One region of the Trichococcus sp. TS_SC_9 genome, then DNA from elsewhere that is predicted to be linked to it. Evidence: riboswitches for the same ligand, from Rfam matches in the RefSeq annotation. Region 1 holds a riboswitch; the other holds the start of a gene.
What was found. Region 1 has a riboswitch for thiamine pyrophosphate ahead of tenA (thiaminase II). Riboswitches for the same ligand answer to the same signal wherever they lie in the genome.

Region 1 (6,033 bases):
TAGGGCATGCAGAATTGGCTGTCCGGATCCTGGAAAACATAGCCCCAGGAAGCCGGCGTCACAAGCTTATCGGCCTTCATCGGCACTTCGATCGATTGCGGAATCAGCCCGCTCAACACCTGTAGCAGCGTGGATTTGCCGCAGCCGGACGGACCCAAAAGCAGCACTTTCTCACCGGCTGTGACCGAAAAGGACAGGTCCCTGAACAACAAATCGGCATCGCCGGGAAATTTTAGCTTCAGTTTCTCCACATAGGCTTGCTGCGCCATTTCCACCATCCTCCTTAATCCAACTCTTTGAAATCTTCACTCGTCAGCGGGCGGACAAGGTTTGTCACGCCGGTATCCTCAAGGACTTCCGCCAAGTAATAAGCCAGCACCCCGGCAAAGAAAATCGAGCCCGCGAATCGGGCAACCAAGTAAAGTGCCAAGTTCCAAGGAGCCAGCTCAGCGATCTGCCCGTTCAACGCATCCACCAAAAGCGAACCCACACAAGATGCCGAAGCTGCCAAAGCGGCAACCTTCAGGTCAAAACGTTTGTAGCGGAAAGCCATGAACACCAATTCCGCAAACAACCCCTGTACCACACCGGAAAGCAAGACAGTCAGACCCCAAGGCGAACCCAAAAGGAATTCGCCTGAAGCTGCAGCGATTTCCGCCAAAAGCGCCACACCCGGCTTGCGGATGATGAAATAGGCGACGGTGCCGGCGATGAACCACATGCCGTACAACAGCTGATCAAGATGCAGACCCAACGGCTGCACCGCGTAATAGACCGTTCCCCATAGGATGTAGACGATCCCGAAAGCGATGGCGATGACGATTGTCACCAAAATATCTGTAAGCTTCAATTCTTTTTTCATTTTTGCTGTCTCCTCATTGCGTTTTATTTTGTGTTTGATGTTGTCTCTTATTTATCCAACGGTACCGGCCATGTTTCCATGCGATAGGCCATTTCCCAAAAAGCGTATTCGTACTGACTGCTGATGATGAAATGCTCTTTCATCCTTTCGCGGTCGGTTTCGCTCACAGCTGCGGCGATTTCATCCAGCCGCTCAATCTGCTCATCCACCCTGTCCTGAAAATCCTTCCCGCCATAGGTAGCGATCCATTCCTGATAAATCGGTTCTTCAGGCGCCGCATCGAGGAAGGCGTCGCCGATTTCGGCATAGAGCCAGTAGCAAGGCAGGACGGCGGCGATGACGTCCCCCAGATGACCCGCGTGCCCGGCGCGATAAAGATGGGAAGTGTAGGCATATGTAGTGGGCGCGGGCTTGAAACACTCTTTTTCCTCCGCGGTGATGCCCAGCCTTTTTGAAAATTGTTCATGCAGACCGATTTCGGCGCTGTACGTATGCTTCGCGAAGTCGGCGAACTGGTTGGTCGTCGCGATATCCGGTGCTTTGGCCGCGCCGAGTGCCAAAATTTTGGCGAAGCGCGTCAGGTAATAGGAATCCTGCTGAATGTAAAAACGGAAATTCTCCAACGGCAAGGTTCCGTCCCCGATGCCTTTCACAAACGGATGCTCCATGCTGGCCGCCCAAATCGGTTCGACCGCTTGGCGAATTTGTGCTGAAAATATCATTGCTTTCCCTCCATATGCTGGAACGATCCGCCAGGGTCCCGACTCATCCGAACGGCCGCTCTCGATTTTTGCAAACAAAAAAACCACTCTCTTCCCAACGGAAAAAAGTGGTTGTATGTTCCTTATGCAATAGGGACTTACTTAGCCAAAAGAGGCTGCCACTTCCCTCCGCTGGTACAAACCAGATCAGGTTCTAAGGGTCTCGAAGTCCTACTTCGATCTCAGCTTTTTGGCGGACAGTCATCCGCCGGTAAAGCACCCCTAGTGGTAAAAAAGAATATTCAGTTCATTTGCTATTGTTCCTATCGTATCATAATTTCCTCTGAAGTCAACTCGCTCTTGAGCGAATCGCCTTTTATCAGGCACCCCCCACCAAACAGAAAAGACTGTCCCAATGGGGCAGTCTTTTCTGTAAGTGAGATCCGCAAAATCAAGTTCAGTGGGTTACGCGCCGTATTTTCCGAACAACGCTTGTCCGTCCGCTTCAAAAACCTGCAATGCCTGCAATGCCAAATCCTTGTTCATCATGCTGTTCAGGACATCCGGAGGGATCGTGGCAGTATGGGCGCCCGACTCCAAGGAATCGATGACTTGTTGGGAATTTTTGAAGCTCGCTGCCATGATTTTGGTCTTGTAGCCTCTAGCATCTATGAATGTCCGCATCGAACGGATCGCCTTGTAGGGATCGATCGCATTGTTCAGCATCCTGTTCACATAAGGTGCCAGGTAGTCGCATCCGGTTGCAGCGGCCAGGATCCCTTGGTCCGCAGAGTAGATCAGCGTGCCGAGGATGGCTCTCTCCGGATCATCCTTTTTCACTTTGTTGATTGTTTCCAAGCCTGCTTGTGTAACGGGAATCTTTATCGAAAGTTGGTGATTTGCATCAAATGTCTTTATTGCTTCATAATCGGCAAACATTTCTTCAGAAGTCGTACCCAGCAATTGCACAAAAAGTTCCGTCGGCTCCAAAGCCAATAAATCCTGTAATTGTTTGAAGCGACTGCCGAAACCGGTCGACAAAATCGTCGGGTTGGTGGTGACTCCTTTCAGAAATCCGCTTTTCCAAAAACTTCCGATTGCTTTGATGTCGTTAGAATCTATGTACATAAGCCACTACCCCACAGTTTCAGTGATTTTGATGATGGTGCCTTCCGCGATTTCGTTCACTGTTTTGTTTTCGACATACAGCGAGCCTGCTAGTTCAGCGATTGTGTCTCCGCTGAAGTTGATGGTGATGTGCCCCAGATCCCTGAGGTTTTTGTTGACCACATTACCCACAGCTGTGACGCGATAACTATCATCGCCGATAACCAACGCGTGCCCCAGTTGAATATCCTGCTCCAGTGCATTTTGTTCGATCAGGAAGCAATACGGACGCAATGCTTCCGGAGCATCGTCTCCGAACAATACCATCATATCCTCAGCTAAAAACTCCTTAGCGTTAGGTCCGATTTCTGTGACTACCGTTGAATAAATTGACATTTTTCTTCACCTTTTCCGATTATTAGTTTTTAACCACTGGCTGAACGAATCCGTTCAGCCTTTCTTATTTTTCTTAATACAATCCGAAGCTTGCTAACCAAGCGACGAATACGCGGGGCACACCGTTCAGGAATCGAGAATAGAGAACGGATGGTACGCCGACTTCCACTGTTTTGGACTCTGCTTCTTGCAAGCCTAAACCTACTGGAATGAAATCGCAAGCATTTTGTGTATTGATGGCGAATAAAGCCGGTAAAGCTAAGCTTGGCTCGATATTGCCTTTGCCGATTTCAACACCGATCAATGTTCCGATAACTTGTGCGATTACAGCACCAGGTCCCAACAGTGGGGAAAGGATTGGCAATGAGCAGATGAAGCCGATGACCATCAAGCCCCAGACATTGCCTGCCAATGGAATCATCAGTTTAGCGAACATATTACCAATTCCGCTGCCTTGGATGATACCGATCAGCATCGCTACAAAGGCCATGAACGGGATGATCGTCTGCAAGACTGTCTGCACCGCTTCACGTGCTGATTGCAGCATGATGGCGATCCCTTTACCTGCAGCCAAACCGATTTTCGCTACTATGCTGCCTCTTTCTGCGTTTTGTTGCGTCAATTTTTTGTCTGTAGTGTAAGCGACTTTCTCTTCTGCCACTGGTTCTGCAGCTGCTACAGTTGCTGTTTCGCCAGTGACTTGGATCTGATTCAAACCAACATTTGAAACGTAAATTTCTTCGTTGATGTATTTAGCCAAAGGACCTGATTTGCCGGTGGCAACGACGTTGATTGTCGGGATGCCTTTTTGAGGATAGATGCCGCATCTCAATGTTCCGCCGCAGTCGATGATAGCCAAAGCTGTTTCATCATCCGGAATGGATGTTTTGAATCCATTTACGGCTTCCATCCCTGTAAGTTCAGCGATTCTGTCCACGATGGCAGGTCTTTCTCCGCCGCCTACGATGTAGATGAATTTATGTTTTTGCTCTGTTGGTGTGATAATCAGTGGTCCGCCCCAGCCGCCGGAACCTTTTTCAACTTTGATGCTGTTATATTTTGTCATAATGAATACCCCTCTCGTTCTCATGCATTCTATTTGTTTTATGCAACAACTTCTTGGTGGTAATTATTGAACTTTCGCGACTTTGCTCAATTGGATGCCTGTTTTTTTGCAGACATAAGCAGTCGTGAAGTCGGTTACGTATGCGCCTACAGCATTCATCACAAGCCCGACAAGCAGATAACGGATAGCCAGTGGTGTGGTGCTCAAACCTAACGTTTCAAGACCTGAAGCGATTCCCAGGAATACGAACAATTCGCCTGCGTTGATATGTGGGAAAAGACCGTTACTCGTATGGTTGTATTGTGCAAGTGCCGCATAGAAACTTGGCTTGTAGAACTCAGGCAAAAATCTCCCTAAGGTGAATGATGCGGGATTCCCCAACATGAAGGCTGCCAAGAAAGGTAAGATACAGTTTCTGACCAAGGAATATTTAGAGAAGCGTTGTGCGAGGCCGTTGATTCTTTCCTCACCGATCAGCTTGATTACTACGTTCATGAATACCATCAGCATCAAGACGATTGGAACGATGCCGGTCATCCAGCTCATAAATGTATTTGCACCTAATTGAAATAATCCGATAAAGCTTTCTGCACCTTTAACTAGAAAGTCCATATTTAACACTCCTTATTATATGTATTATTTCTGACACGATTTAACCGAACTTAATGTTTGTAATTTTTTTGGTCAATTCCTTAAAGGGAGATTCTTTCTCTGGAATAATTTCTCCGTTTATGAACATCCGGTAATTAGTGACCGCATTCATGATGGTTTTGCGGGTGATCTTGATTTCAGCAAGCACATCCGGATCCTCTGCTTTGATGGCTTCGATCAGTCTGCCGTTGAAATTGTTGTATGGTTTGAACCTGGCCAAGATTGTTGTCCCCTGAAGCTTTTTGCCTCTGACGATGACGCCTTCCTCATCCAGTTGGAACATGATGATCGTTCCGGAAGTCAGTTTCCCTGCCCGTTTGCCTATTGCAACTCTGCCATCCGCCTTCAATTCGTTGTATTCACTGCCGAAATGTCTGATTTGAAAAAACCCCAATGCGCTTTGGATCAAAAAAGCGCCGACAACCAGAATACCCAATGCAAGCATATTATTCATCTATCTCGTACCTCTTTTCTCCAGCATCTCAATCAGCCCTTGTGCATCATCCACTTTTTTAAGATCATTGATCAGAGTTGGATCATTGATGACCTTAAAGACAAAATCATATACCTGCATCAAGATTCTCTCTTGCTGCTCAGAAATTTTCTCGGGTGTCACTAGAAATAACATCAAGGAAAACGCATCGTTGCGGTTGGCCATTGTGATGTTCCCTAGGACAAACACCAACTTGTTGATGTTAGGGTCGGTCAAATGGGGAAAAGCTACCTTGTTTTCATAAATCATTGTGTGTCTTTCTTCTTTTTCCACGAACCGGTCCAGGATATCTTCGGACAGACGGTATCTTCTGGAAAGGTAGGACATGATTTCTTCCACGTAATCAAAGTAACCCATTTGACCTTTCAGATTGACGAGGTGATAACTGATGTCCTCGTTCGTCAGGTATTTGATGTTGTGTTGATCTTTTTCCACGGCATAGATCTTTTGGGCCAAATCGTCCGGGCTGACCAATCTGTCGATCTTGATGACAGGGACTTCGGTGTCCACGGAAATCTCTTCAGTTGTGAAAAGCAACCGGAATCGCTTCAATTTTTCTTTCGGCAGACTGTCGGTGTTCAGGTGAACGATATTCATCTCATTCCCGACGATCTCTTTGATCTGTCTGCAGATCAGCTCAAAACTCCCTCTTCCAAGGTTGGTGATGATGCCGACATCCCTTGTGCTTTTCTCTTTGGAATCGTTCGCTTGCCTTTCATCCAGCATCAGGGCGTAATAGACAGCCAGATAGCTGATG
Region 2 (6,033 bases), 230 kb from region 1:
GTCACCGTCACCGATCGCTTCATCCAGCGTATTCAGATACTTCTCGTTTGTTTCCAACTTTTCGACGAACAGGCTCAACCATGTTCTAGCCGTCTCGACAGTCAACATTTCCATCACCGCCTTGGATTCCTGAATCACATGCTTTCCATGCTACCTCTGCTTCCATTGTAAACGTTTTAATCAAAAACGACAATCCGGAGACTCATGGGGAAGTAGCCTGTGGATTGTCTGATTCACTATTTTTTCGTGAGCATTTGTGCCGCTTCTTCATCGAGTATCACAGTCACATGCTTGTGGGTCTGCAGAACACTCGCCGGCAAATCTTCCGTAATTGGACCTTCCAACGCGGCTTTGACGGCAGCGGCTTTTTCTTTTCCGAAAGCCATCAGGATGATTTGTCTTGAAGATAGGATTGATTGGATTCCCATCGAATAGGCGAAACGCGGGACATCTTTTTCATCCGCAAAGTAACGTTTGTTGGAATCGATGGTGGATTGCCATAGCGCCACTTTCTGTGTCCGGGAATCAAAGGATGTGCCGGGTTCGTTGAAACCGATATGCCCGTTCGTGCCGATGCCGAGGATCTGTACATCAATCGGATTCGCCGCGATGATGGCTTCGAATTGCGCGCACTCCTCTGCCTCATCAGCCAAGCCGTCCAGCAGATAGTTTTTCTTGAAGGGTTTTGCATCGAACAAGTGCTCATGCATAAAATGATGGTAGCTGTGCGGACTGTCCTCGGACAAGCCCATGTATTCGTCCAGATTGATCGATGTCATATCCGAGAAATCAAGATCGCTTTCCCGCATGATTTTGTACAGTCTGACTGGCGTACTGCCGGTGGCCAACCCGAGCACTTTCGCCCCGCTTTCCATTTGCTTGCGGATTTTTTCGAATGCACAACGGCTGGCCTCTTCAGGGTTCGCTTTAATGATTATTTCCATGATCTGTAACCTGCTTTCTGTTATTTTTGAATACTGTCTTTCCAAAACTGATTGTCCGCTCGACCGCAAATGACTCCGAAAGTTGCACCATATCGGCATCTTTCCCCGGAGCGATGCCCCCTTTTCGCACCAGACCGAATTCGCGGGCCTGGTTGACCGAACTCATCTTTACCGCATCCAATATGCCGCAACCGGTGAAGGTCATGATGTTCTTGAAAGCCTCCTGGAATTCCAGCACACTTCCTGCCAAATTTCCGCTTTCCAGTCGGGCTTGTCCATCCTTGACGATGACTTTCTGTCCGCCTAATTCACTGATGCCATCGCCCATCCCTTTGGCGCGCATAGCGTCTGTGATCAACTCGATGCGGTCAGCGCCTTTTTGTTTGAAGGCGATTTTCACCATTTCCGGATTGATATGCAGACCATCGACAATCATTTCCGCATAGATGCCCTCCTCCAGGAAGGCATGTCCGGTCACACCAGGCTCCCGGTGATGGAGGCCTCTTTGCGCATTGAAGAGATGGGTGATGTGCGTTGCTTTGGACTGTTGCAATTGGCTGCGAAGAGCATCCGAATGTCCGACTGAAAGCACGATTTGGTTATCCAGGCAATACTTTTCGAAGGCAGTCGCATCACTCGTCTCCGGTGCATAGGTGACCAAACGGATCAAGCCTCCGCTCAAGTCCTGCCACTTGCGCATCAAGGCTGCATCCGGCAGTTTGATATGTTCTTCCGGCTGCGCTCCCTTATGGACGGCGGAAATGAACGGCCCTTCGAGGTGGATGCCTTGGATGACTGGATTTTTTTCCGCGGCCTTGCGGATGCCGGTCAACGCCTTTTCGATATTTTCGGAAGATTGCGTCATCGTCGTTGGAAAATAACTGGTGATTCCTTCCCGGTGCATCGTCACAATCATCCTGTTGATGCCATCCGCATCGCCGTCCATATTGTCCACTCCGTAGCCGCCATGGCTGTGGACATCAATGAAGCCAGGCACCAGTCTGCTTCCTGCCGCATTGATCACTTCCTCGTCAGGTTCGGGAATGTACTCCGACATGTTCCCGACCGCGTTGATTTCTTTTTCGAACCGGACATACCCGTCGACGATGACGGTTTCTCCTGTATACACTTCCGCATGGATGATCACTTTCTTCATGTGTATCCCTCTCTTCTATTCTATTCCGATTCTATTCCGATTTTTTTGAGTAACCCTGCACATTTGCTCTCGTCAGATCCATGTTGTATTTGAAGTTCTCGTCCTGCACCAGGAAGGTCGAAATCACATCGATCAGGTACATCATCCCGAACTGCGTGTTTACGAACGCCGTATTGTTGACGAAACGCGAGTGATAACCAAAGCACGTGACATCCGCCAATTTCGTCAATGAACTGTTTTTGAAGCTCGTCAGGGCGATGATCTTCGCTTTTTTCTGTTTGGCGATTTCCAGTGATGCGATCAATTCAGGTGTCTCGCCTGAATTTGAAATGGCGATCACTAATTCGTCATCCTTGATGATCGAGCTGTTGACGATCATCAGGTGGGAATCCGTGACCCCCGTGACATTCAGCCCCATCCGGATCAGGCGTTGCGCCAATTCGGCCGCCGTGAATCCGGAACTGCCGATGCCGTAAATGACTGTTTTGTTTGCGTTTCTGATCCAATCGACAACCGTTTCGATTGCTTGATCCTCGATCATCTTATTGGTTTCATCGATGACTTGCGTATAATAGCCATAGATATCGTCATAGACGGTCGGCATTTCTTTCAAAGGATGGTCGCTCGCCAATGAACGCAGCGCAATCTTCATATCCACAAACCCATCGATGTTGATGCGTTTACAGAAACGGGTGATGCTGGAGGTCGAAGTCTCCACCTTCGTCGCCAAATCCTTGATGTTCATGTTTTTGATGGATGCTTTGTTCTGCAGAATGTAATCCGCGATTTTTTTCTCATTCCCGGAAAAAGCGGAATAATGGTTTTGGATCTCTTCGATGATTGTCATTTTTCGTTATCTCCTCCAGTTTTGCGCAGCCACCAAAAGCGCGCTCCGTATTTCTTGCCTTCGCCTTTTCCTCTACGCTGATAGAATAACACATGAAAATAGTTTTTTCAATTATTATTTTATGAAAATCATTTTCTTTGTTATTTCTATTGGAGTCACTTTTAGACAGCAAAAAGCCGCCTCTTCCGAGAGCGGCTTCCTTCATGAGCAGATGCTTCAGATTCTGTTCCGGTCCAACACGTTTCTTTTTCCCATTTCCAGGATGATGAAATAAGCCATTCCCGCTCCGATGGCGGAACTGAGCGCGAAGCTCGGCAGGAAGAGCATCAATGCGGCTTCCATACCCATAAAAAACTGCGCAAGCAATGTACTCGCCAACGATCCCAGGATTCCGGTGCCTATCCACTCACCCAGTGCCGCGAAACCGATTTTTTGCGTTCTGGCGTAGAACAGACCTGCGCAAATAGCCCCGATCATGCTGCCCGGAAAGGCAAAGACGGTCCCTGTTCCCAACAGGTTGCGCAGCAAAGAAACACTGAAGGCCTGCAGGACGGCATACCCCGGTCCTAACCAGACAGCGGTCAATACGTTCAAAAGATGCTGCACCGGCGCTACTTTTGCAATGCCGATCGGAATGACGAAGATGCTGTTGCTGACCACCCCCATGGCGATGATCAAGGCAGTGGTGACTAATTTTTTTGTGTTCATAATGTTTTCCCCTTTTCAGTTTGATTTGTTCTTTTTGCAGCCTGATCTTTCCGAACCGTTTCCCTCCTCCAGAATTGAATGAAAATAAAAAGACACCTCCCCTGAGATGTCTTGGATATACGTACGGACTCCAGACCAAACTCAGTTCCCTCCGCCAGTACGAACTGGATCAGGTTTGAAGGGTTCCGACAGTGTCGGTCTCAGCGCTCGCGCGCACCCCTACTGAAATTAAAAAACGTTATATGATCTGATGCGAAAATCAGAAAATACAACGTTTTGATGTCTATTTATGCGAATAGTCAAACGCCACATTCCCTACGCTAGCATGAACTAGATCAGGTACAAAGAGTTCCGACAATGTCGGTCTCAGCGCAGTTGCGCACCCCCAGTGTTTCTCACTCAATTCTAACCAATAAGCTGCGGAAACGCAACCCTATTCTGAAGCTTGCTCTCCCGCAGCGCTCGGATCCAGCACGATGACTTTCCCGAAACTGTCCTGGCTCTGCAAAAAGGCATGGGCTTGGGCAACCTCTTCGAGCGTGAATACTTTCTCGGGCTCCACTGCAACGCCTTTCCCCTCAATGTAAGCCAGCAGTTCATTCAGCTTTTCGCCGGAGACGTCACTTGAATGGAAAGTAGTCAAATAGCTATTGTGCTTCAATTCCATGATGGGATCGAAATCCTCCAGGAACCATTTCCCGCCCAGTTGACCGGTGCTGCAGACAATGCCGGCTTCCCTGATATGGGAAAGGCTGTCCTTGAGCGTCGCAGGCCCGATCAATTCCAAAATCTTGTCGAAAGTCTCTTCCGTTTCCAACACGCCGTTGCGGTCTTCGATGTAGTCGGTGAAGCCGGCTTCCTTCAGTCGCTGACCTTTGTCGGCTTTCCGCGTGCTCCCGTAAATCCTGATATCCGGGAATTGGGCCCTGACCAACTTGGCAAAGGCAACCCCCACACCACTCGTTGCCCCCCGAACCAAAATTTGATCGGATGTTTGGATCCGCAGATTCTTCATGGAACCGAAAGCCGTATAGTAGGTTTCCGGAATGGCCGCCAGTTGGGACCAAGGTAAATTGGTGTGGATGGGGTAGATTTGGTCATTCGGCAACAGGACATATTCCGCATAACTCCCGTCGAAGGCTCTCCCCATCTCACCCATGATCGACACCACTTTTTGACCGAGCGGCAATTTTTCTTCGTCGCTCGTCCGTTCCACTATCCCTACACATTCAATCCCTAAAATACGGGGAAACGTGACCGAAGGGGATTTCCCCTCCCGCGTAAAGATTTCCGAATGGTTGATGCCGAAGCCCATGACTTTCACGAGCGACCAGCCTTCCCGTATTTCCGGAAGAGGAACTTCCTGATGCACCAGTTTTTCCGGTCCACCCGCTTCGTGCACTACGACTGCCTTCATTTCTCCGACATCCTTTCTTGTATTCACAACGACAGCATGCAGTTGGGTCTTCCCGATTGCATACCGCAAAATTTCTTGTAGGCACAGGAATCGCACAAAGTCACGGCATCGGTTTGAAAAAGCGGCACCGATTCGCCCTGGGCAACCCCTGTCAGGTGAACCGAAACCGCACGCCCTTCATAAAACAGTCCGGATTTCTTTGCTTGCTCCTGCTGCTTTCTTTTGTCCAAAATTTCATACTTCCGTCCGTTTTTCACGAATTGATTCCCGGTTTCGATGAATTCGAAATTCACATCATTTTTCACACAATCTTGATGCATCCTCTGCACCCATTCATAATGGCATTCCCTTGCCCCGTCATAGTTTTCCCCGCCGACGATGACGCGTTCGATTTTTCCGGAAGACAAATGCTGCGTCAAGTCGATTTCACCGATCAGCGGTGCCGCCATGATGCCTCTGTGTTTGAAAGGCAGATCCAGAAGTACCGGAATCCGCCTGTCGGCCATCTTTTGGTTTTCGGCTGAGACATTCATCCACACGTTCTCCCAACCATCCCCCCAATTTTCAGGCAGGCACTCTTTCACGCGCTTGATCCGTTTCGTCAGCAAGTAGAACAGCACGTCCGACCGCTTCTCGATCATCTTCCAGACTTCGCCGCGCCACTCGTCCGCTTCCTCAAGAAAGAAGTCCGAAGTCATGCAGACGCGTATCGTGGAACCGGGCGGTATGACGTAGTCGCCGCGCCGGTTCCTTTTCAGCGGCCGATCGAAGCTGCTTTGGACTTTATAAATATTCGCGCCAGCTTTCCCTCGTTGACTGTCCAAATGAAACATATAACAATTTTGGCATCCCGGGCTGACCTTTTTGCAGCCATGCCACGGGTTCCAGATATCACTCAAGCGATCACTCCTTTGAAAAGATCAGGCGTATCTCCGCCGCAAGGCATTTTCAAGAAAATACA

Region 2: another riboswitch for thiamine pyrophosphate. It lies ahead of thiW (energy coupling factor transporter S component ThiW); the one in region 1 lies ahead of tenA (thiaminase II).

The regions. Positions count from the first base shown of each region.
Region 1 is NZ_CM149591.1:863,950-869,982, forward strand. It holds gene AC0J5I_RS03955 (ABC transporter ATP-binding protein) at 1-269, opposite strand, end outside; gene AC0J5I_RS03960 (ECF transporter S component) at 284-862, opposite strand; gene tenA (thiaminase II) at 910-1,584, opposite strand; TPP riboswitch at 1,731-1,857, opposite strand; gene AC0J5I_RS03970 (transaldolase family protein) at 2,029-2,691, opposite strand; gene AC0J5I_RS03975 (PTS glucitol/sorbitol transporter subunit IIA) at 2,698-3,066, opposite strand; gene srlE (PTS glucitol/sorbitol transporter subunit IIB) at 3,140-4,132, opposite strand; gene srlA (PTS glucitol/sorbitol transporter subunit IIC) at 4,196-4,744, opposite strand; gene AC0J5I_RS03990 (transcriptional regulator GutM) at 4,785-5,237, opposite strand; gene AC0J5I_RS03995 (BglG family transcription antiterminator) at 5,238-6,033, opposite strand, start outside.
Region 2 is NZ_CM149591.1:631,320-637,352, forward strand. It holds gene dhaL (dihydroxyacetone kinase subunit DhaL) at 1-114, opposite strand, end outside; gene nagB (glucosamine-6-phosphate deaminase) at 237-944, opposite strand; gene nagA (N-acetylglucosamine-6-phosphate deacetylase) at 928-2,100, opposite strand; gene AC0J5I_RS02840 (MurR/RpiR family transcriptional regulator) at 2,132-2,947, opposite strand; gene AC0J5I_RS02845 (hypothetical protein) at 2,895-3,152, opposite strand; gene thiW (energy coupling factor transporter S component ThiW) at 3,164-3,655, opposite strand; TPP riboswitch at 3,785-3,886, opposite strand; TPP riboswitch at 3,950-4,052, opposite strand; gene AC0J5I_RS02855 (zinc-binding dehydrogenase) at 4,089-5,072, opposite strand; gene AC0J5I_RS02860 (DUF5131 family protein) at 5,096-5,971, opposite strand; gene AC0J5I_RS02865 (ABC transporter permease) at 5,993-6,033, opposite strand, start outside.